One region of the Yersinia mollaretii ATCC 43969 genome, then DNA from elsewhere that is predicted to be linked to it. Evidence: predicted binding sites of a transcription regulator. Region 1 holds the regulator's gene; each other region holds the start of a gene.

Region 1 (7,373 bases):
TTATGGCATACCAGCAATGTATTCACCAATGAGCCAGCGCTACGTTTGGCGCAAAAACTGATTGCCGCGACCTTTGCCGATCGGGTGTTTTTCGCCAATTCGGGCGGCGAAGCGAATGAAGCGGCATTCAAATTAGCTCGTCATTACGCCATTGAACGCCATAGCCCGTATAAAACCAAAATCATTGCTTTCCACAATGCATTCCATGGTCGCACCTTGTTTACCGTATCGGTCGGCGGTCAGCCAAAATACTCCGATGGTTTTGGCCCGAAACCGGCCGACATTATTCATGTCCCCTTTAATGATCTGGCTGCCGTGAAAGCGGTGATGGATGACCACACCTGCGCGGTGGTGCTGGAGCCGATTCAAGGTGAGGGCGGGATTACCGCCGCGACACCGGAGTTCCTACAAGGTGTACGCGATCTCTGTACCCAACACAAAGCGCTGTTGGTGTTCGACGAAGTGCAAAGTGGCATGGGTCGTAGCGGCAAGTTGTTCACCTACATGCACTATGGCGTGACGCCCGATATTCTCACCACAGCGAAAGCGTTGGGAGGGGGCTTCCCGATCAGTGCGATGCTCACCACGGAAGAGATTGCCTCAGTGATGTCTGTGGGCACTCACGGCACCACCTATGGCGGTAATCCGCTGGCTTGTGCGGTCGCTGAAGCTGCGCTGGATGTGATTAATACCCCAGAGGTTCTTGAGGGTATTGAACAGCGCCATGGCCTGTTTGTGCAGGCGCTGCAAGTCATTAACCGCAAGTATGCGGTGTTTAGTGATATCCGTGGAATGGGGCTGCTGATTGGGGCTGAGTTAGCGCCACAATACCGTGGCCGCGCGCGGGAGTTTCTGACGGCAGCAGCGGCGCACGGTTTGATGATTCTCAATGCTGGACCCGATGTGTTGCGCTTAGCGCCTTCGCTGGTGGTTGAGTTGGAGGATATCCAGCAAGGAATGGCGCGTTTGGAAAATGCCATCGCCAGTCTGGTGAATGGGCGCTAAGTTGACTATTGAGTAATGTTATCAACGGGAGGCGTTTGGCCTCCCTTTTTCCTCTTTTACGCCTTATCTCGCCACTTCCGACTACGCCAAATACCGTGGTGGGGTTGTTGCTGCCAAGCCATAGACGAAACCGTGTGCATGACACTTAAATGTGACAAAATCCGGCGCAAATTACGTTCCAGTTCAGAGATTTGTGTATCAGGCGCGACATCTGGCACTTGCACAAAATCGTTATTCCCCTCGATGCTATCTGACTCCAGCCGCTGCTGGCACTGCTGAATTGCCATCTCACAGATCTGCAAATATTCTGCCGCCAGTGTGGCACTCATCAGATGATGATGATCCTCCGCTGGTGTGGCTGATTCAGTTAATGGATGCTCTCGCGTCAGAATAGTCATTTCGTTGATATGCCCCACAATCAGCTCGCTATGGGTCGCCCACAGCCGCATATCCGCCAAATATTTTGAGTTGAAGCCCGGCTCTTGCATCGCCTGATTCAGTGAGCTTAAAACGGTATTACTGGCTTTGTTGACCTGAAGGCGCTCATAGGCGAGTTGGGTGATATCAGGGTGAGGCGTTAGCAGCAAGCGCAGGATTTTCTGGTAAGCCCCCAGCGCCTGATGCGCATTTTTACGCAGCAAACCGCTTTGCCACTGTGGCCATAACCACAAGGCGCTGGCAAAGGCCAGTGCACAGCCGATTAAGGTATCCAGCAGACGCGGCACTAAAAAGTCAGCGCCATCGCCGGTTAATAGCTGCAAGATATACACCGCAGTGATGGTTCTGCCGATCACCGCCAGCCCGTAGTTTTTGCGCTGAACCAGATAGGAGGCCAGAGTGATGAGCAACATAATGCCCAGCGTGGCCCCTTCTGGCATCTGCAAATGCAGCAAACCCGCCGCCAACACTAGCCCGAACAGTGTCCCAAGGGCGCGGTGATGGATGCGCACCTTGGTGGCGTTATAGCCGTTTTGCGTCACCAGCATCACGGTGAGCAAGATCCAATAAGGTTTTGGCAGTTGCATCAAAGCCCCAATATAGCTGCCAGCGGCCAGCGTCACCCCCAGTCGTGCCGCATCGCGCAGTGCTCCAGAGTTAAACGACAGATAGCTGACAAAGGCGGGCCAAAGCGGCTGCTGTTGCTGACTAGACATCAACTCGCGGTCATACAGCGGGCGTCGGTTGCTCAGCAACTGGGCAATATGGCTGACATGGTAGTAGCTAAACTGCGCGACAGGATTATCGGGGTGCTGCTGGGCGATCTCTTCCAGCTCAATCAGTGCATCACCTGCGGTAAAATTGGTCTTAGCATGGTGGTGGTAGAGAATATCATCGGCAATAACGCGTATCTGAGCCGAGATAACCTGAGTATTGCGGCGAATGACCTCCTCGAATTGGCCCTGCTCCATCAACTCTTGCACTTTCTCCGGCTGATTCAGCGCCGCAGTAATGTGCTCTTGCAGGTCGAGCGCCATCTGAAACAGCCCCAGTAGCCGCTTTTGCTCTTTTTTAGTGGCATTATTGATTAAGTTAAATTGTTGATAAAGCTGATTAATCTTATCCATTATCCCCTGTTGACGATCGAGCAGTGGGGGGAGACTCTTTTCGGGCGGCAGATGCTGGGAGAATAGGGTGTATTTGGTGTCGTAATAATCCGCCAGCAAATGATAGAGCTGACTTAAGGGCTCGCGGATCGGCTGGTCTTTGCATAACCGGAACCATAGCCAGTTAAATACGCCATACCAGAGTGTCCCCACGGCGCACAACAGGGGGGCTTGCCAGATAGGTGCACGGCCAACCATGCTGAGGCTGAATATTGCGGCGATTAACGCGGCAGGCAATAAGCGGCCATGGAGGGGGCTGATCGCGCCATTGACACCCAGTACCAGTGCCAATCCGAGCATGATCCACGGCAGGGGAATGTGCCACAGCAACAGCTGTTGGGTCAGGAAACTGCTCAGTGTAAAGAGCGCACCACCGATAATCAGCCGTCGGAAGAAGTGTTGGTGTGGGGTATCCAGCGAGGCAATATTGCAACACGCGGGTATCAGGGAGAACATCAGCCCAAGTCGCAGCTCGCCTATGACAAATCCCAAGGCGGCTGGAAGGCAGAGAACCAATGTTTGGCGTAATGCGTAGTTTACTTCAGGATGATAAATAACCCGTTGCCACTTCATGTAGGCCCCAGAAATTTATTGATCACAAAAGATTGAGAAAACCGATGCCGAGGGTATCGGCACCGGTTTATAGGGAATTAACGGGTGCCGTAAACGACAATCGTTTTACCGTGTGCGGAGATCAGATTTTGATCTTCCAGCATTTTGAGTATCCGCCCCACAGTTTCGCGGGAGCAACCCACTATTTGACCAATTTCCTGGCGTGTAATTTTAATCTGCATCCCATCTGGGTGGGTCATGGCATCAGGCTGTTTTGCCAGATTAAGCAGCGTTTGTGCAATGTGCCCAGTGACATCAAGGAAAGCGAGGTTACCCACTTTCTCGGATGTAATCTGAAGGCGGTTCGCCATTTGTGAAGACAGGCGCATCAAGATATCTGGATTTACCTGAATCAACTGACGGAATTTTTTGTAAGAAATTTCAGCCACTTCACAGGCGGTTTTTGCTCTAACCCAGGCACTACGTTCTTGGCCTTCTTCAAATAATCCAAGCTCGCCGATGAAATCCCCTTGGTTTAAATAGGAGAGAATCATCTCTTTACCTTCTTCATCTTTGATCAGCACCGCAACGGAGCCTTTCACGATGTAGTAAAGCGTTTCGGCCTTTTCACCTTGGTGAATTAGCGTACTTTTCGATGGATATTTGTGGATATGGCAATGAGACAGGAACCATTCGAGAGTCGGGTCTGTTTGTGGCTTGCCGAGAACCATTCGCTGTTATCCTCTGTTGTTATCGCTGCCTAACTTAACAGGGCTCAGAGTTCCCTGTACGGCGTGCTTATAAAATACACTTTCTTTATACCCGACATTTTTTGGAATCTATTGGGTATAGCATATTAATTTGCTCAACTGCCGAAAGGTATAGCCAATATACGTACCGGATAGAAACCCTTCACTGAGTATTGATCACTACCCTATTTAATTCTAGAAACAACACTTTCGGTTCTGTTTGTAGCACAGGATGAGGTCAGTGTCTTGTGTTGTATCGCTTCAGCATGATGAACATCGGGTTACATTGCCAGTTTCTAAATGAAAGGGTAGTCTGGATCAGGAAATTTAACTGGGAGTGAGTGTTATGCAGGCACGTGTAAAGTGGGTTGAGGGGCTGACATTTTTGGGTGAATCGGCGTCAGGACATCAAGTTTTGATGGATGGAAATGCTGGCGACAAAGCACCTAGCCCAATGGAGATGTTGTTAATGTCAGCGGGTGGCTGTAGCGCGATTGATGTGGTGTCGATTCTGCAAAAAGGGCGTAACGACGTGCGCGATTGCGAGGTCACCTTAACCTCTCAGCGCCGGGAAGAAGCACCGCGCCTGTTTACGCAAATCAATTTGCATTTTATCGTCAGCGGCAAGGGCCTCACCGACAAGATTGTTGAGCGTGCCGTTGAGTTATCCGCAGAGAAGTATTGCTCAGTTTCCCTGATGTTAGGGAAAGCCGCGACCATCACTCATAGTTTTGAAATCCGCGAAATCGCCTAAACCCTTCGTGCTTGAAGCTGCAGGGTTGTTAGCTAGGTTCGCTCACCCGAATCACTAACTTGTCGTCAGTGATTCGGGGGCGTGACCGCTGCCATGCCAAGAAAGAAGGAGATTATCCGATCTTCTTCCCTTCCAATAACTGCTGCACTAGCGGTGCCATAATCAGCTCCATCGCCAGTCCCATCTTCCCACCCGGCACCACCAATGTGTTGATATTGGAGATAAATGACCCTTGCAGCATGGCCAGCAAGTAGGGGAAGTCGATCTGATCCAAACCCCGGAAATGAATGACAACAAAACTTTCATCCAGCGAGGGAATGGCTTTCGCCGCAAAGGGGTTGGAAGTATCGACGGTCGGCACACGCTGGAAGTTAATATGGGTGCGAGAAAACTGTGGCGTAATGTAGTTAATATAATCGTCCATAGATCGCACCACGGAGTCCATCACTGCTTCACGGGAGTGGCCGCGCTCGCCGGTATCGCGCACCAGTTTTTGAATCCACTCCAGATTGACAATAGGCACTACGCCGACCAATAAATCGACATGCTTTGCCACATCATGATGCTCGGTCACGACACCGCCGTGCAGCCCCTCATAAAACAGCACATCGGTAGGCTCTGGCAGTGACTCCCACGGGGTGAATGTCCCCGGAATCTGGTTATAAGGCACCGCCTCATCATAAGTGTGTAAGTACTTACGTGAGCGCCCCGTGCCATGCTTGCCATACTCCGACGCACTCTGCTCCAACTGACCAAAGTCATTGGCTTCTGGGCCAAAATAGCTGATATGTCTACCTTGATCCCGCGCCTTACGGATGGCGGCATCCATTTCGGGGCGGGTATAGCGATGGAAGCTATCACCTTCAATTTCTGCTGCGCGAATATTCAACTGCTGAAATATTTTGCGGAATGCCAGACTGGTGGTCGTCGTCCCTGCGCCACTTGAGCCGGTAACGGCTATAACCGGATGTTTAGTTGACATATTAGCTGTAACTCCATGGAGTGGGTCTCTCAGTGGCCGGGGCGGCATTGGCCTGTTTTCGTTAATCGATACGGATTATTTTTAAGGCAAAGTGTTCAGCTTGTCACCTTGATTTTCATCAAATGTTCTTGCGACAAGAGGAGAATTAAGGCTGCTCTTCTGCATCGGCGCGGAATGAACCCCGAGGCATAATATTGATAGTTTCATGTAACTCCGACCAGACTAAAACGGCATCACCGCTCACCAACTGGCGGCGGACATCCTCGACTTTTTGTGCCAGCGAGCGCTCATGTTCGCCATAATCCGTGCCCTCGCGCAGCACGAAGGCTTCCAGCAGATTATCCAGCGTTTCACTGTCGACGTGTTGCCAAGGAATGATCATTACTGTTGCTCCAGATAGGGGGAAAGCCAGGCGGGAATACGTTGTTCCAGCCACATTTGTGGGTGTTTCAGTGAACCGCCGACAAAACCGACGTGGCCGCCATGCTCGGTTAACTGATAATCAATATTGCTCGGCAATGTATTGAGGTTGGGAATGACTTCAGCCGTCATAAAGGGGTCATCTTTGGCATGAATGATCAGCAGTGGAATCTTAATCTGCGGTAATAACGGCAGGGCGCTACATCGGCGATAATAGTCCAGCGCACCATTAAAGCCATGTATTTTAGCGGTTATGGCTTCATCGAAATCTCTGACTCGGCGCAACGCCCTCAACTGCGAAAGTGCCAGTGGCAGGCTGTCGGGGTAACGCAACAGCTTACGGGTGGCGTTTAATTTTAGCTGCCCCAGCAAATAGTGCTGATAGACCCGCGAAAAACCTTGCTCCATGCGGTTCGCGCAAGGCTCCAGCATCAGTGGTGCTGAAACCACCACGGCAGCTTGCAACAGACTCTCCTGCCCTTGTTCGGCTAACCGCCCTTGTTCAGCTAATCGCCCTTGCTCTGCCAACTGCCCTTGCTCTGCTAAATAAAAGGCCAGCATATTGCCACCCAAAGAGACCCCCACGGCAGCGGTAGGTACCTGACCATAAGTTTCCCGCAGCCAACGCAGGAAAAAGCGTGCATCTTCTGTTTCACCGGAATGATAAATGCGTGCGTTACGATTCGGCTCCCCACTGCATCCGCGAAAATGCATCACTACCCCTAGCCAGCCTTTGGCCTGCCATGCGCGCAGCAAACCGTGGGCATAGGGGCTGTAAAAATTGCCTTCTAGACCATGGAATAGCACCACGCGGGGCTTATCCCGCGCCAGCTCGGGGTTTTCACTCCAAGCCAAATCGACAAAATCGCCATCGGGCAATTCCAGCCGTTGCCAAAAAGGTTGCAACTGCACACGCCGCCTGACTAACCGTGGCAGTAGCGTTTGTAGATGTGGGTTACTGGCTCCGGCCAGCGGACGAAATAACTCATGCATAAGATGAATGGAAATCATGTTGTTGCTCTTGTGTGATCAATAACACACTGTTAGCTTCATGGGTATATCGCGCATCATTTTGGGTGAGAGGCACCCGTCTCATGGAACTGAGTTTATTTCTTTCAATGGTAGGTTTTCTCTGGGTTGCTGCTATTACCCCCGGCCCGAATAATATGTTGCTTACCTCCGCTGGGGCCAATTTTGGCTTTATGCGCTCTATCTGGCTGATGTTAGGCATTATGTTAGGTATGCAGAGTATGTTGCTGCTGGTGGCTTTTGGTGTCGGTGGCCTGATTTTGATCTACCCCTCTATT
Region 2 (7,373 bases), 1.2 Mb from region 1:
TTGTGATGTGGGTCACTGTAAATCATGTTAAGAAAACATGTTACCGGTAACGTGACCCAGCTATCATTGCCAAGGCTGAATTGTTTCAGCTAATCAGGTACGCGTTAAAAATTCATGTAAGGCATTAATTGAAATGTTATCGATAGCGGTCATTTGTTATGGCGGGAATAAAACATAAGCAAGGGAGACAGAGGAAAGTGAGTGGCTGCCATTGCACAGCACAATGGCAGAAAATAAGAGACGAGCATCCCTACAGAAATGGCTGGAACCTTAAATCGTCCCACCGAGTGAAATCCGATAATGTAGGTCAACCTGCTCAATTGTCGGGATTTTTTTGATTTTTTTAATCAAAATCTCAGCGGCAACTTTACCCATTTCAAAACGTGGCGTGGTAACACTGGCCAGCACCGGCGTGGTTGCCTGACCAATATCCAGCCCATGAAAACCGGAAATAGCCATTTCAGCGGGTATCGCCATGCCCAGCTTCAAGCACTCTTGTAACACCCCCACGGCCATATCATCATTGGTACAGAAAATAGCATCAACCTGCGGATACATTTGTCGTGCCAATGCCAACATCCCGGCACCAATAGAAACGGAAGAGACTTTATTCGGCGTAATATGTAATGGCGTGAAATTAGCATCACTCATTGCCTGACTATAACCTTGATAACGTTTGCGATCCCGCACATCAGACATGGAACCGAAATAGACAATATTCTGTTTTCCACTGGCGAGTAGGGTTGCCGTCATGTCATAGGCGGCCTGATAATTATTGAATCCGACCGTGATACGATTAAATTGCGGCTCCAGATCCATCACTTGGGCGATTGGAATTTCGGAGGCATTCAGATATTTATCAGCACGTAAGGTATGTTCGGAGTCTGTGAGTATCAACCCGGAGATCTGGCAGGAGAGCAGATTAATGATCTGCTCCTCTTCGCGCTCTTTACTGTAGTTATAATTGACTACCAGCGTTTGGTATCCACTGGCGGCAGTCACTGACTCAATACCCGCCAATAGATCGGAGAAAATCTGGTTATTAAAAGAGGGCACCAAGATTCCTATACGCGGACTTTTTTGATTAAGCCCCGTTTCCCCTTCAGAATCAGCACTATAATTAACTTCAGCCATCACCTGAGCAATGCGCTCACCGGTTTCTGGTGCCACTTTTTCCGGCGTGCGCAAATAGCGGCTGACGGTCATTTTGGTCACGCCGGCAAGTAACGCGATATCCTGTAACGTAACACGCTGGTTTTTCATGGCAAATACCTGGAACAAGAGTGCGAGAGGGGTAAACTGATTATGCACTGTTAACTTGTGTAATGAAAAGCATGTTACGGGTTAAATATGCTATAACAGCCATGCTGATCATTATTAAGTTATTTTATTATCAATAGGTTAATCTGCAATCTGTTAATGAAATGGGCAAAGCCCCTGCTAACCAGACTCTTTTTCTATCCTCAAGGCGACACCGCTCACGTAAGCGGTAACAGCTTGTCGTAACATGATTTAAAGTGATCTGCATCACAGTTTGATAAGGCAGAAAACGGTCTGATAGAGACATGTTTTCAGACGGCCCAGTTTAATGGAAATACCGCTACCGTGAATCGGATTTCCATCTGTTTTAAAGCAATATTGGGAAATAATAAAGACTTTATTATTCGTGATTTTATTGCCTAAATTTAAACGATGACTGTATTAATTCGACAGTGTTCACTCATAACATCTATTTTATATGTCGCTCGATTGCGCCATTAGGAATTCACAATGAAGAATCTATTTTCGCTAGAAAAACGCAAAGTATTAATTACGGGTTCCGCACAAGGTATCGGATTCCTATTAGCAAAAGGTTTGGCTGAATTTGGTGCGGAGATCATTATTAATGATATTACCGCCGAGCGGGCAGAAAAAGCCGTTGCTGAATTGCGCGCCAACGGGTTTGTTGCTCATGCCGCAGCCTTTAATGTGACCGACCATGATGCGGTCAATGAGGCTATCGAACAAATAGAGAGCAGCATTGGTGCGATTGATATCTTAATTAATAATGCCGGTATTCAACGTCGCCATGCTTTTACCGAATTCCCAGAAAAAGATTGGGACGATGTTATCGCCGTCAACCAGAAATCCGTATTCTTAGTTTCACAAGCCGTCTCCCGTTATATGGTTAAACGCCAACGCGGGAAAATTATCAATATTTGTTCCATGCAGAGTGAATTAGGTCGCGACACTATTACACCTTATGCCGCCTCTAAAGGTGCGGTCAAAATGTTGACGCGCGGCATGTGTGTCGAGCTGGCCCGTTACAACATTCAGGTCAATGGTATCGCCCCTGGTTATTTCAAAACCGATATGACAAAAGCGCTGGTTGACGATAAAGCCTTCACCGATTGGTTGTGTAAACGCACGCCCGCCGCCCGCTGGGGAGACCCGGAAGAGCTGATTGGGGCTGCGGTTTATCTGTCGTCCAAAGCCTCTGATTTCGTCAATGGTCATCTGCTGTTTGTTGATGGCGGCATGTTGGTCGCAGTCTGATAAATACAGAGGAATGATATGTCTGGTAAATGCATTATTGTCATGGGTGTTTCCGGCACGGGCAAGTCTTGTGTCGGTCAAGTACTGGCGCAGGCACTTAACGCCAAATTTATTGATGGTGACGATCTACACCCTCGCGCCAATATTCAAAAAATGGCATCAGGTCAGCCACTGAATGATCAAGACCGCGCCCCTTGGCTTGAGCGGCTCAGTGATGTGGCCTATAGCCTGCAACAGAAGAATGAAGTGGGTTTTTTAGTCTGCTCGGCACTGAAAAAGCAGTACCGCGACCGTCTGCGTGAGGGGAACCACGGTATCCGTTTTTTGTGGTTGACCGGTGATTACGATTTAGTGCTGCACAGAATGCAGCAACGCGCTGGGCATTTTATGCCTGAGAGCCTATTAAAGAGCCAGTTCGCAACATTAGAGGCCCCCGGAGCCAGCGAGCCGGACGTCATTAAAATCGATATTTCGCCTGATGTGGCCGGTGTTGTTGAACTCTGTATTGCCGCACTGGAATCTGAAAATAGCGTGAGTCATTGCGCATAAGCGCGGGCCACACGAGCATATAGGAATAGTTATGATACTTGATGAACTTAAAAGCGCGGTGAATAACCCGTGGTATCCCGAGGTGATCCGCCGGACGCTGGCGACCATTAGCCAAATGGATTTAGTCAATTTGCCCGCCGGTGAGCAAGAGATTGAAGGGCGTGAAATTTACCTGAATCATATTATTGCCGCCACCAAACCTTTATATGAGCAAGCTCCGGAATTACACCGTTACTATATTGATATCCATATTCTGCTGGAAGGCAGTGAGGTGATTGGGGCTTCGCCCTCCGCGCAGGGCCAGCGCCCGACCATGGATTTTGATACTGAGCGGGATTATGGGTTGTTTGAGGGCATCACCAGCGAAACGTTATTGACACTGGCACCGGGTGATATCGCCCTGCTGTTCCCCGGTGAGTTGCATCGCCCGATGGGGACACTTGGGGAAGTGGCTCCATTACGTAAGATTGTGGTTAAGGTGGCGAATCACCTTTTGTGATTCTTCATTCCGGTTCAGATGGATTTGTTGATAGGTTCAGTTGTGGCTGGGGGAGCAGGTTTCGGTTGATAGATTTCGGATCAGCATCCATCCCTACCGAAGGTTCCAAGGGATGCTCCCCCTGGCGGCTCTGCCTCGCCGCCAACCACAACCCACTGTTTTTCATCGCATAACCGAACACTACGCCAACCAGCAGCGAGGCGATCACTAACTTCCAGTCGCCATTGCCAGCAAAGGTTGCGCAGGCGCCAATAAAAGTACCGGGGACAAAGGATAACCACTGCTGACAGGCCTGAATGCACATCAAAAACGCCACAATACCCGTCAAGACATAACCCAAGATGGCCCACTCCGGCTGCAAGGCGCTACCCTGAATAATCATCATCGCCCAAAATACCCCGCTCAGGCAGGTTAGCAGGGTAATTAGCAACCCTTTCACCCCACCTTGGGGGCAGGCAAAGTAGGCGGTACACCCCAGAAAACCCGCCCAACTGATCAGCCCTAAGCTGACGGCAACCCAGCCCCAGACACCTGAGAGAATACCAGTGGTGATGGCAATCATCAGAATAATGTTCATCAAGATTTACCTGCGCGAAAGTGTTAAACGAAACGTGCATTGAGTGAAAGTCGCGCAGTTTACCTGAATTGAGGATAATTTCATGTGTTCACGTCACATAAATAAATATTATCTTGCCGCTGTTACATTAATTATGTGATTTAAATCACTTTATTACCATGTTATTTCTACTCGATATGCACTGCCCCACGCTTATTTGACTCAATGGTTAACGGCTGAAAAGGCTCCAGAGCCGCTAGACTAGGAACGTCAAGGTCAAACTGCTGACAGAAATACTGGTGATAATCCATACTGCACAATAAAATGTCATTCTCAGTAAGATTTTTATTAATACTCAATAAATGACTCTCAATATCTTTATAAAACTGGCTGCTCTTGATATGATAAGTTTCATCTGTCGCTAAATATTTTTTTTCTATACGTATAGATTCTTTCTTCTCTCCATTAGGCTGAAGGAAAGATCCTGATTTTATTATGGCCTCCATATGGTTAAAGTATTTTTCACTGATAACAGGATGAAGTAATACTTTAGATATAATCCTATAGGCGCTCGCTTCTATACTAAGCGGTCTCTTACAATCATCTAAAAGTGTATGATAATTCTCATTATGAGGATTACTGCTAATGAGGACGGTATTAATTATTTCATCTTTTACTTTATCAATAATTTCAGCACTTGGTAATTCTTCTTTGTTACTATAGCATCTATAATAAGCATCAACAATTTTGCGCGTTACTATTGCATCCGGATTCTCACCATCAATATTTTTCTTAATAAAATCATGTGCCTTGTTCGTAATGCTGGATACAACATTAGAAATAGGATCTTGACCCAGGCGATTTTTGGCACCATTTTTTTTATCGGCAGTTAATCCTAAGACATGACAAACTATCGAAAGAATACTTTCCTGTTTTTCATGCTCTTTTTTTGCCCACTCCTTCGACGGAGAACTTTTCCCATTAACAATAGATTGTATATTTTCTTGCACGCCTTTAACTATCAATTTTCTGATAGCCTGCTGGCAAAGGGCATCACTCCTTAAATCATCCAATACGCGGCTTTGGGATGGGAATTCGATATTAGTATGCTCAACCAACCACCCTTGTTCCACCAAAAAACAGCATAGCGCATCGCTGCGTTTACCTTTATTGGCTTGAGCTTCCATTAGTACATAATTGCGATGATCGTCACTTTTATTTATTTCGTCCCAGATCTGCATATAAATAGGGAATGTCTTATCATAGCCATAATTGTAATCAAAGTCCTTCTCCAATTCAGAAATAAGGTTACTTAACTTACATTCTTCAAAACAGTTGAAATCTGTTTTCTGTATTTGATTGTTTTTGATTGTTTTTTTCTCATGAGAAAAATGTGACGATTTCGTAAAATTACTCATTAAGTTTTTAAAAAAATGGCCGTTAGTTTTCATAGTACCTTCGCTTATAATTAATCTACTGTTGAGTAAAATATTGACTGGGCTATTTTTATTTTGAACAATATTTTATTCATTCGATAAAGATTGGGGGAATTGTTTTATAAATTCGTCAAGCTCCCTAAGTTCTTCAATTTTTACCTCTGGATGCATGCGAATTTCACTCGCCATTCTTTCCACTTTTCGTTTAATACTCGCCGCAATATCGTCTGGGAATGTCACCTTATTTCCTTCAGGTAAAAAGAGATATTGAGTAATCTCTTCAATACATGCTGCAATAAATCCATCCAAAGAGAATATTTCATCCATCACATGGGGCACTTTAGTACAAAGAAATCGAATAGCTCGATCTGAAACGATGGCGTTAATATCAGGTTGTTCATGCTTATCTTTAATACAAGCAAGCATTGCACTGGTTAACGGGTTTTCATTAGCCCATTGACCACTATTGATGTCTGATGATGCTACGGCAGTAAACTCTTTTGCAATTAATTCGGTGAGGATTAAATTACCTTTTATTTGATAATCACTTTTATGCATTACTGTATTTTCTTTCAAGTCACTATATTCTTTATTTATTCTTTCTTGTAACTCTGGTGCGTATATCAAAGCCGTGATATTAGCTTTATCCTTCTGATTGATGATCGGACTGCTTGTGTAAGAGTAATTTCTATTTTTAATATAATAGGCATTTTCAATCATATGCATATTGAACTCTTCATCTTCTTTACTTTTATCGAGAGAAGAATTGGTGGTTATTTTATCGCCAAAAAAAACACTATCAGAGAATATCGGAACCTCACCAGATATCAATTGACCGGAACTCAGAAGAGCTGTTTTTTTATGCACATCGCCAGCACTCCGTGCCGGCGAGGAAAGACCAAAACATGACATATATACCCTTAAATATTGACCCAATGAATAAGTAATCAATATATCCAGATAAAACATATTTTACATTCAGGTCTTTACCCCACATCAAATCAAGCAACATTAAATAGCCCATAAAACAAAACCCCCTGTCAGCCGAAGCTCACAGGGGGTTGGAATCACCGCGTTAACGATGAATTACATCAGTGGTTGTGCCAACTGAACCAGCGAAATCAACGGCTGTGGGTAGACACCCAAGAACAGCACCAGAATCGCAGAAATCAGTACCACCACACCACCGGCAGTTAGTGCCCAGTTGTTTGGTGTATCACGCACCAAGGTTTCCGGCGCACTGAGGAACAGGCTCACCGTCACACGTAGATAGTAATAGAGGCCAATCGCACTGCCCAAGACGACGGCACCGGTCAGCCACCACAGGTTGGCGCTGACACCCATTGCCACCACGAAGAACTTGCCGATAAAGCCCAGTGTCATTGGGATACCCGCCAATGACAGCATCATCACTGTCATCACCGCAGACAGAATCGGCTTATGCCAGAACAGCCCGCGATAAGAGAACAGGGACTCTGCATCTGGGCCTTTGTACGGGCTGGACATCAGGCTGACGACACCGAAAGCGCCCAAGCTGCTGAACAGGTAACCCGCCAGATAGACGCCGACGGTTTCCAGTGCCAACTGGTGAGTTTGCACCGCCACCAACGCAATCAGCAAGTAGCCAAGGTGCGCGATAGAGGAGTAACCCAGCAGACGCTTGATGTTGGTCTGGCTGATCGCCATCAAGTTACCGAACAGAATCGAGGCCACGGCAATCAGGGAGAGCACTAATCGCACGGCTTCACTGTCGGCGGCTGGCGCGTACAGGAACAGACGCATCACCACGGCAAAGATG
Region 3 (7,373 bases), 2.3 Mb from region 1:
GCCGGATCCAGACACGGTAGTTAAACTGGTACAAGAAGCCCATCAACGATTTGGCACAGATACGGAAGGTGTGGTTTCAACCGTTTACCCCGCATTGGAGCGTATTCCACCGAATCTCTTTGGTGTATGCATGGTCGGCACTAACGGTAAAGTGCATTCAGCCGGCGATGTAGACTATGAATTCACCATCATGAGTGTCTCTAAACCGTTTGTTTTTGCATTAGTTTGTCAGGCTATTGGGGCGAAAGCCGCTCGCGAAAAACTGGGCGTTAACAGCACTGGGATGGCATTTAACTCTGTCACGGCGATTGAACGCGCACCCGATGGACGCACTAACCCAATGGTGAACTCCGGTGCGATTGCTACCACCAGTTTAGTGCCGGGCGCCACCAGTGATGAACAGTGGAAATTCATTTATGACGGTTTGTGCCGCTTTGCCGGGCGTGAGCTGACACTGAATGAAGAAGTGTATCAATCCGCCTGTGAAACCAACTTCCGCAATCGTGGCATTGCCAATGTGCTGCAAGGCTATGGGCGTCTGGGCTGTGATCCGCTGATTGCCACCGACTTATATACCCGCCAATGTTCACTGAATGTCAGCGCCCGAGATCTCGCTGTGATGGGCGCAACATTGGCTGATGGCGGTGTTAACCCACTGACCCGTGAGCGGGTGGTGGATAACGATGTATGTCATTACGCATTAGCCGTCATGGTCACCGCTGGGTTGTACGAAACCTCGGGTGACTGGCTGTATGACATCGGTCTGCCCGGTAAAAGCGGGATTGGTGGTGGGATTGTGACAGTGTCACCAGGTAAAGGTGGCTTGGGGACCTTTGCGCCATTACTGGATGCTGCGGGTAACAGTGTCAAAGGGCAACTGGCTGCCCGATTCTTATCACGTCGTCTTGGGATGGACATGTTTGTTTCTGAGCCTTACACCGACAAGGGTTGAGCCTCGGCATCTGGGCATTGCTCTGAAAATCGATCGTTTCAAAAACTGAGCGGCGTCAAAAGTCGAATGGTTCTGAAAACAAGAATAATATGTCAAAAGGATAGAGAAATTTATGGCGAATCAATCAACTCACCGCGCGGGTGCGGAAGTTAAAGAGTCCTGGGTGCCGATGATCACCATCGCATTGGCCCAGATTTTAATGTCATTCAACGTGGCCTCTCTGCCGGTTGCCTTGGGTGGAATGGTCAAAAGTTTTAATGTGCCACCCACCACGATTGCCACCGCTATCGTGATGTACTCACTGTCAGTGGCCGGTTTCGTGATGTTGGGTGCCAAACTCAACCAGCGCTTTGGGCCATTGGTGGTATTTCGCAGCACCGTTTTGCTGTTCGGTATCGCGCAGGTCATGATGACATTCAGTCCGAATGTCACCGTGATGATCAGTGCACAGGCATTAAGCGGTCTGGCCGGTGCGGCCTTGGTGCCAGCCTTGGTGGCACTGATTGCTGAAAACTATCGTGGTACGCAACAAGCGACGGCGCTCGGTGCATTGGGTTCTGCCCGTGCCGGTGCGGGTGTGGCGGCGTTTTTGATCGGCGGTATTCTTGGGACTTATATCGGCTGGCGTCCGGCGTTCGGTATTTTGATTGTGTTGTCGGCAGTTATCTTTGTACTGAGCTTCCGCCTGAAAGCAGATAAAGGCCGTCCAGAAGTGGGCATTGATATTATCGGTGTGATTCTGGCGGCTTCGGCCATTATTTTGCTGTCATTCGGCTTTAATAACCTGAATCGCTGGGGCTTCGGCTTAGTGCGTGACGGTGCGCCATTTGATCTGCTGGGCTTCTCACCTGCGCCATTTATGATTGTACTGGGTATTGTGCTGGGTCAGGCATTTGTGGTCTGGACGCGTCGCCGCCAAGAACAAGGCAAGACGCCGTTACTGGCACTGGAAGTGATCACCTCACCCACGGAGAAAGCGGCCGTGTTCGCCATGTTCGCCGTGGTCGCACTGGAAGCAATGCTGAACTTCTCGGTTCCGCTGTACATCCAAATCGTGCAGGGCAGCACCCCAATGGCCACGGCCATTGCCATGATGCCGTTTAACTTGTCTGTCTTCTTCTCTGCCATGCTGATTGTCCGCTTCTATAAGAAACTGACACCCCGCAAGATCGGCCGTTATGGCTTTATCACCTGTACCATCGCCCTGTTGTGGCTGGCATTTGTGGTGCGCAATAACTGGAGTGAGTTCGCGGTATTGATTGGTCTGGTGATCTTCGGTCTGGCTCAGGGTGCATTGGTCACCTTGCTGTTCAACGTGTTGGTCAGTGCGTCACCAAAAGAACTGGCAGGCGATGTTGGCTCACTACGTGGTACGACAAACAACTTGGCCAACGCCATCGGTACTGCGGTCGCCGGTGCTTTGCTGGTGGGCTTGTTAAGTGCCAACGTGATGCGCGGTGTGGCTGAAACGCCAATTCTGACGCCAGAGATTCAGGCTCAGGTCAATATGGACAGCATCAACTTCGTCAGTAATGACCGCCTACAAGGTGTGTTAGCGCAGACGACTGCGACCCCTGAACAGGTAGCGGAAGCGGTGCGAGTCAACGAAGAAGCCCGTTTACGTGCGCTGAAATTTGGCTTGCTGATTATGGCGCTGTTATCACTGCTGGCTATCTTCCCTGCGGGTCGCTTGCCGGACTATCTGCCCGGTGAATTGCCAGCGGATAATCTGGACCCTAAAGCCAGTAAATAAGCAGTGGTATTGCGAGTAAAAGCATCATAAAAAAGAGTGACAGTGTGCGATGAAAATGGCCGCTGTCACTCATCTATCTACATTATCCTAATAAGATCAATCGATTACCGCTTATCCGCATAGCCACTCATTCGCATCGTCTCAGCCACCACAGTAATCGCCGAAAACTGCAAATGATGCATAAATTCGCGCAGAATCAGCAGGCGGGCCGCAAACTCATTATCTGCCGGAATCCCTTCAGAGGCGGCAGGTCTGCCCATCATCACGGCGGCCAACCTATCAAACATTCGCTCCACTGACTCCAGTGACATCCGAGTTTCAGACTGCAAGGGCAAACCGGCAAGCAGGGCAATCTCCGCAATATTAGGGTCAGTGGTAAAGAGTTGCGAAGCTCTATTCACCGCAGGACTGATACGGATAACTTCATCTTCGACCACCATAATGGCGGTTTCCATCTCATCTGGGGTTGGCGGATTGTGCCTGAAGTAGGTGCGAGCGGTATTGATTGCGCCGACCGTGAGCTGCTGTGTAACTACTGCATCGTCGGCGTCAGAGGTTATGACGGCGGTCGATTCATCGCCAATATGCAATAGTGTAATCAATGTGTTATCGCTGAGGGCTGAACGGATAACGTCATAATCTGTCTGAATGGTATTCATTATCGAATCACCTAAATAAGTGTCGTTATTCGGTTAAACCGTGCGGAACCACCAGATTGCCACGGAAAACTTGTGGATTTACATGCTTACCCGTGCGGGCATCAATTAAGTCGACAACTTTTCTGGCCAGTGTTTCCAGCGAATACTCAATGGCAGGCACCGCGGGAACTCCCGGTAATTGCACCGAACCATCCAGACTGAAAACCATCACTTTATCCGGCACGGTGCGCTTGAAGAGATGTAACAGGGCAATGGCTTTCTGGGCTTCAATCTCATCCATCACTAGCAGGGCATTAAATTGCACGCCATTGTTCAACAGTGTCTGCAACGCCTCGGAAGAGGAGAGAACATTGCCCATCACCAGACTACGGTTGTAGGGGATCAGGTAATTTTCCAGCGCCCGCTGGTAACCCAACAGTGTCTGCTCCGCGACTGTCCCCGAAGCATGATTTAACAGCGCAATATGCCGACGGCCCTGACTGACCAGATAGTGGCAGGCGGTTTCTGCCGCGAATGAGTGGTCGAATAAAATACTGTTAGGGGTTGAGGATTCAAGGCAATCAATCATGATGGTTTTCTCATCGGGTGGCGGCAGCGGAAAGCGTGCACCGATGATGATAATGGCATCGCACAGGCCATTGGCCAGCTCTGTCACGGCGTTGGCAACCCCGACACTGTTGTCCGCAAAACGCAGTAATAAGTGCTTTTGATGCTGACTAAACTGCTTTTCTAAGGCGAACAGATAACTGGTTGTTTGCTGAATGTGTTCAGTGGCACAAATCACTCCGACACAACCTGTTGACTGCGCGGTCAGAAATTGCGCGATCACATTCGGCTTATAGTTAAGGGTTTCGACCGCTTTCATTACTGCCAGACGGCTCTCTTCCTTGACACCGCGTGACCCGCTCAACACCCGAGACACAGTGGCTTTAGATACGTTGGCTAACCGCGATACATCATTAATAGTCGACATAACTTCACTCCACTTTATCTGATCAATGGCCAGAGGGCCTGATCAGTTCCTTTTATCCTTGGTTCCAATCTAACTCTGCCCATTCTATACCCTGATTGCCATGACGGAAACCGTTGTCACCAGAAAGTATCCAGTAAAACATTGATTCTTGCTTAGCTTTTTGTGACCTCTTTCACAACTGCATATCTTTCAGTAAGTAAATATTTGAGCGCGCTCTCATATCTCTTCTGTTTGGATGGAAACCGGTTTCCATTTTGTTTCCAATGAGGCTCAATATGACAAGATGACGTGAGGCTATAGGTAATGAAAAAAATAATGCTGTGCTGCTCAGCCGGGATGTCCACCAGTATGCTAGTGAAAAAAATGCTGGCTGAAGCAGCGACCCGTGGACTGGAGGTTCAGATTGATGCTTTTGGTGCCAGCGAGTTTAACGAGCAATTCAGCCACTATCAGGTTGTGCTGTTAGGGCCGCAGGTGAAATACATGCAACGGGATTTGGCAGCAACGGCTGAGCCTTTGGGAATTCCGGTGATGACCATCGACATGATGGATTACGGCATGCAACGCGGTGATAAGGTTCTCGACTTCGCCTTATCTCTTATTAATGCAGTGAAATAAAAGGTATCTGCAATGAGTTCTCTTTACCAAACAATGGTTGGGATGATTGAGCAAACCATCACGCCGCTGGCCGGGCGGATAGGGCAACAAAAGTACATTATCGCGATCCGCGACGGTTTTACCTCGGCACTGCCGTTTATGATCATCGGTTCGTTTATGCTGGTCTTTATCTTCCCGCCATTTTCTGCTGACACCACTTGGGGTTTTGCTCGGGCGTGGTTGAATTTCTCCAGCACCTATCGCAATGAACTGATGCTGCCGTTTAATCTCAGCATGGGGGTTATGACCTTCTTTATCTCGGTCGGGATTGGCGCCAGTCTGGGTCGGCAATACAAGCTTGACCCGATCATGACTGGCCTGCTGGCATTGATGTCATTCTTGCTGGTGGCGGCTCCTTATGCCGACGGCCATATCTCAACCCAATACTTCTCCGGCCAAGGAATTTTTACCGCCATTATTACTGCGGTGTACTCCACTGAATTATATGCATTTTTAAAGCGCCATAACATTACCATCCGTCTACCCAAAGAGGTGCCGACCGGTGTGGCGCGCTCCTTTGAAATCCTGATTCCTGTGGTGGCCGTGGTCGCGACTCTGCACCCACTCAATTTATTTATCGAATCATCCACTGGAATGATTATTCCAGAAGCCATCATGCATTTGTTGGCTCCTTTGGTTTCAGCTTCAGATTCACTGCCGGCTATTTTGCTGTCGGTATTGCTCTGCCAAATATTGTGGTTTGCCGGTATTCATGGCGCGTTGATTGTCACCGGTATCATGAACCCGTTCTGGATGACCAACTTGGCACTGAATCAGGCGGCATTAGCGGCGGGTGCACCTCTGCCCCACATCTACTTGCAAGGTTTTTGGGATCACTACTTACTGATTGGCGGCGTCGGTTCAACATTACCGCTGGCCTTCCTGCTACTGCGCAGCAAAGCCATTCACTTGCGAACGATTGGCAAGATGGGCATTGTGCCGAGCTTCTTTAATATCAACGAGCCGATTCTATTTGGCGCACCAATCATCATGAACCCGGTCTTCTTCCTGCCCTTTATCTTTGTTCCGATGATCAATGCCACTTTGGCTTATATCGCAACCAAGTTGGGCTGGATTGCACAAGTTGTGTCATTAACACCCTGGACCACACCTGCACCTATTGGTGCCTCTTGGGCGGCAAACTGGGCCTTTAGCCCGGTGGTGATGTGCTTGTTATGTATGGTGTTCTCTGCGGTGATGTACTACCCCTTCCTCAAAGCTTATGAGCGCAGCCTGCTGAAAGCTGACGAAGAAAAAGAGCAACAACAGAGCTTTGCTGAAGCCGCTGAAACTCGCTAAACCCTGATTAGATTGATTTTTACGGAGAGTAAGATGAAGTATCAATTTCCACGTGATTTCTGGTGGGGCAGTGCCAGCTCCGCGCCGCAAACTGAAGGTGAGAGCCTAAGTGGTGGCAAAAGTGCGACTATTTGGGACACTTGGTATGCAAAGCAGCCAGGCCGTTTTCATCAGCAAATCGGACCACAGCAGACCTCGACATTTTATCAACACTGGCAGCAAGATATCGCGTTGCTGAAACAGTTAAATCACAATAGCTTCCGCACCTCAATTTCTTGGGCGCGTCTGATGCCCAAAGGGCGGGGTGAAGTCAACCCAGAGGCCGTGGATTTCTACAATGGCGTGATTGATGAGTTGTTGGCGCAGGGGATAACCCCGTTTATCAATTTGTTCCATTTTGATATGCCCACTGTGATGCAAGAACAGGGGGGCTGGGAAAGTCGCTATGTGGTTGACGCCTATGCCGAATATGCGGATACCTGCTTCCGTTTGTTTGGTGATCGGGTGCAACACTGGTTTACCTTCAATGAGCCTATCGTGCCCGTTGAAGGCGGTTATCTGTATGATTTCCATTACCCCAATGTGGTGGATTTCAAGCGCGCGGCCACGGTGGCCTATCACACGGTGTTGGCCCATGCTTTAGCGGTAAAAAAATACCGTCAGCGCGAATTAGGGGGCGAAATTGGTATTATTTTAAATCTGACACCCTCCTATCCCCGCTCCGAGAATCCGGCGGATATCAAAGCAGCCAACATTGCGGATTTACTGTTTAACCGCAGCTTCCTTGACCCCGTATTACGCGGTGAATATCCGACTGAACTGGTCGCATTGCTTAAAGATTACGATCAATTACCTGAGTGCCAGCCCGGAGACAGCGCATTAATCCTTGAGGGCAAAGTAGATTTACTCGGCATCAATTATTATCAGCCGCGTAGAATAAAGTGTCGCGATAGCAGGGTTAATCCTGATGCGCCATTTATGCCGGAGTGGTTGTTTGATTATTATCAGATGCCCGGCTGCAAAATGAATCCGCACCGAGGTTGGGAAATTTATGAACCCGGTATTTACGACATCCTGACC

The links. Region 1 encodes CRP, which controls carbon source genes, mostly activating them, when cyclic AMP is high. Its sites were predicted from a motif close to ATGTGANNNNNNTCACAT; they were not measured.
Positions count from the first base shown of each region.
Region 2: the regulator CRP is predicted to act here: its motif matches at 1,516-1,533, upstream of idnO (gluconate 5-dehydrogenase).
Region 3: the regulator CRP is predicted to act here: its motif matches at 4,498-4,515, upstream of HRD69_RS17055 (PTS sugar transporter subunit IIB).

Region 1 is NZ_CP054043.1:1,535,275-1,542,647, forward strand. Features, by position in the region: gene argD (bifunctional acetylornithine/succinyldiaminopimelate transaminase) at 1-1,005, shown strand, start outside; gene HRD69_RS06700 (YccS/YhfK family putative transporter) at 1,062-3,182, opposite strand; gene crp (cAMP-activated global transcriptional regulator CRP) at 3,260-3,892, opposite strand; gene HRD69_RS06710 (OsmC family protein) at 4,257-4,664, shown strand; gene HRD69_RS06715 (phosphoribulokinase) at 4,777-5,646, opposite strand; gene HRD69_RS06720 (YheU family protein) at 5,792-6,028, opposite strand; gene HRD69_RS06725 (hydrolase) at 6,028-7,059, opposite strand; gene HRD69_RS06730 (LysE family translocator) at 7,161-7,373, shown strand, end outside.
Region 2 is NZ_CP054043.1:2,686,320-2,693,692, reverse strand. Features, by position in the region: gene HRD69_RS11940 (substrate-binding domain-containing protein) at 271-1,263, opposite strand; gene idnO (gluconate 5-dehydrogenase) at 1,771-2,535, shown strand; gene HRD69_RS11930 (gluconokinase) at 2,554-3,084, shown strand; gene HRD69_RS11925 (NanQ anomerase/TabA/YiaL family protein) at 3,116-3,583, shown strand; partial or broken gene HRD69_RS11920 (DUF1097 domain-containing protein) at 3,669-4,160, opposite strand; gene HRD69_RS11915 (hypothetical protein) at 4,328-5,590, opposite strand; gene HRD69_RS11910 (hypothetical protein) at 5,663-6,442, opposite strand; gene nuoN (NADH-quinone oxidoreductase subunit NuoN) at 6,662-7,373, opposite strand, start outside.
Region 3 is NZ_CP054043.1:3,815,798-3,823,170, reverse strand. Features, by position in the region: gene glsA (glutaminase A) at 1-952, shown strand, start outside; gene HRD69_RS17070 (MFS transporter) at 1,065-2,705, shown strand; gene HRD69_RS17065 (hypothetical protein) at 2,810-3,364, opposite strand; gene HRD69_RS17060 (LacI family DNA-binding transcriptional regulator) at 3,390-4,337, opposite strand; gene HRD69_RS17055 (PTS sugar transporter subunit IIB) at 4,641-4,955, shown strand; gene HRD69_RS17050 (PTS sugar transporter subunit IIC) at 4,968-6,293, shown strand; gene HRD69_RS17045 (glycoside hydrolase family 1 protein) at 6,327-7,373, shown strand, end outside.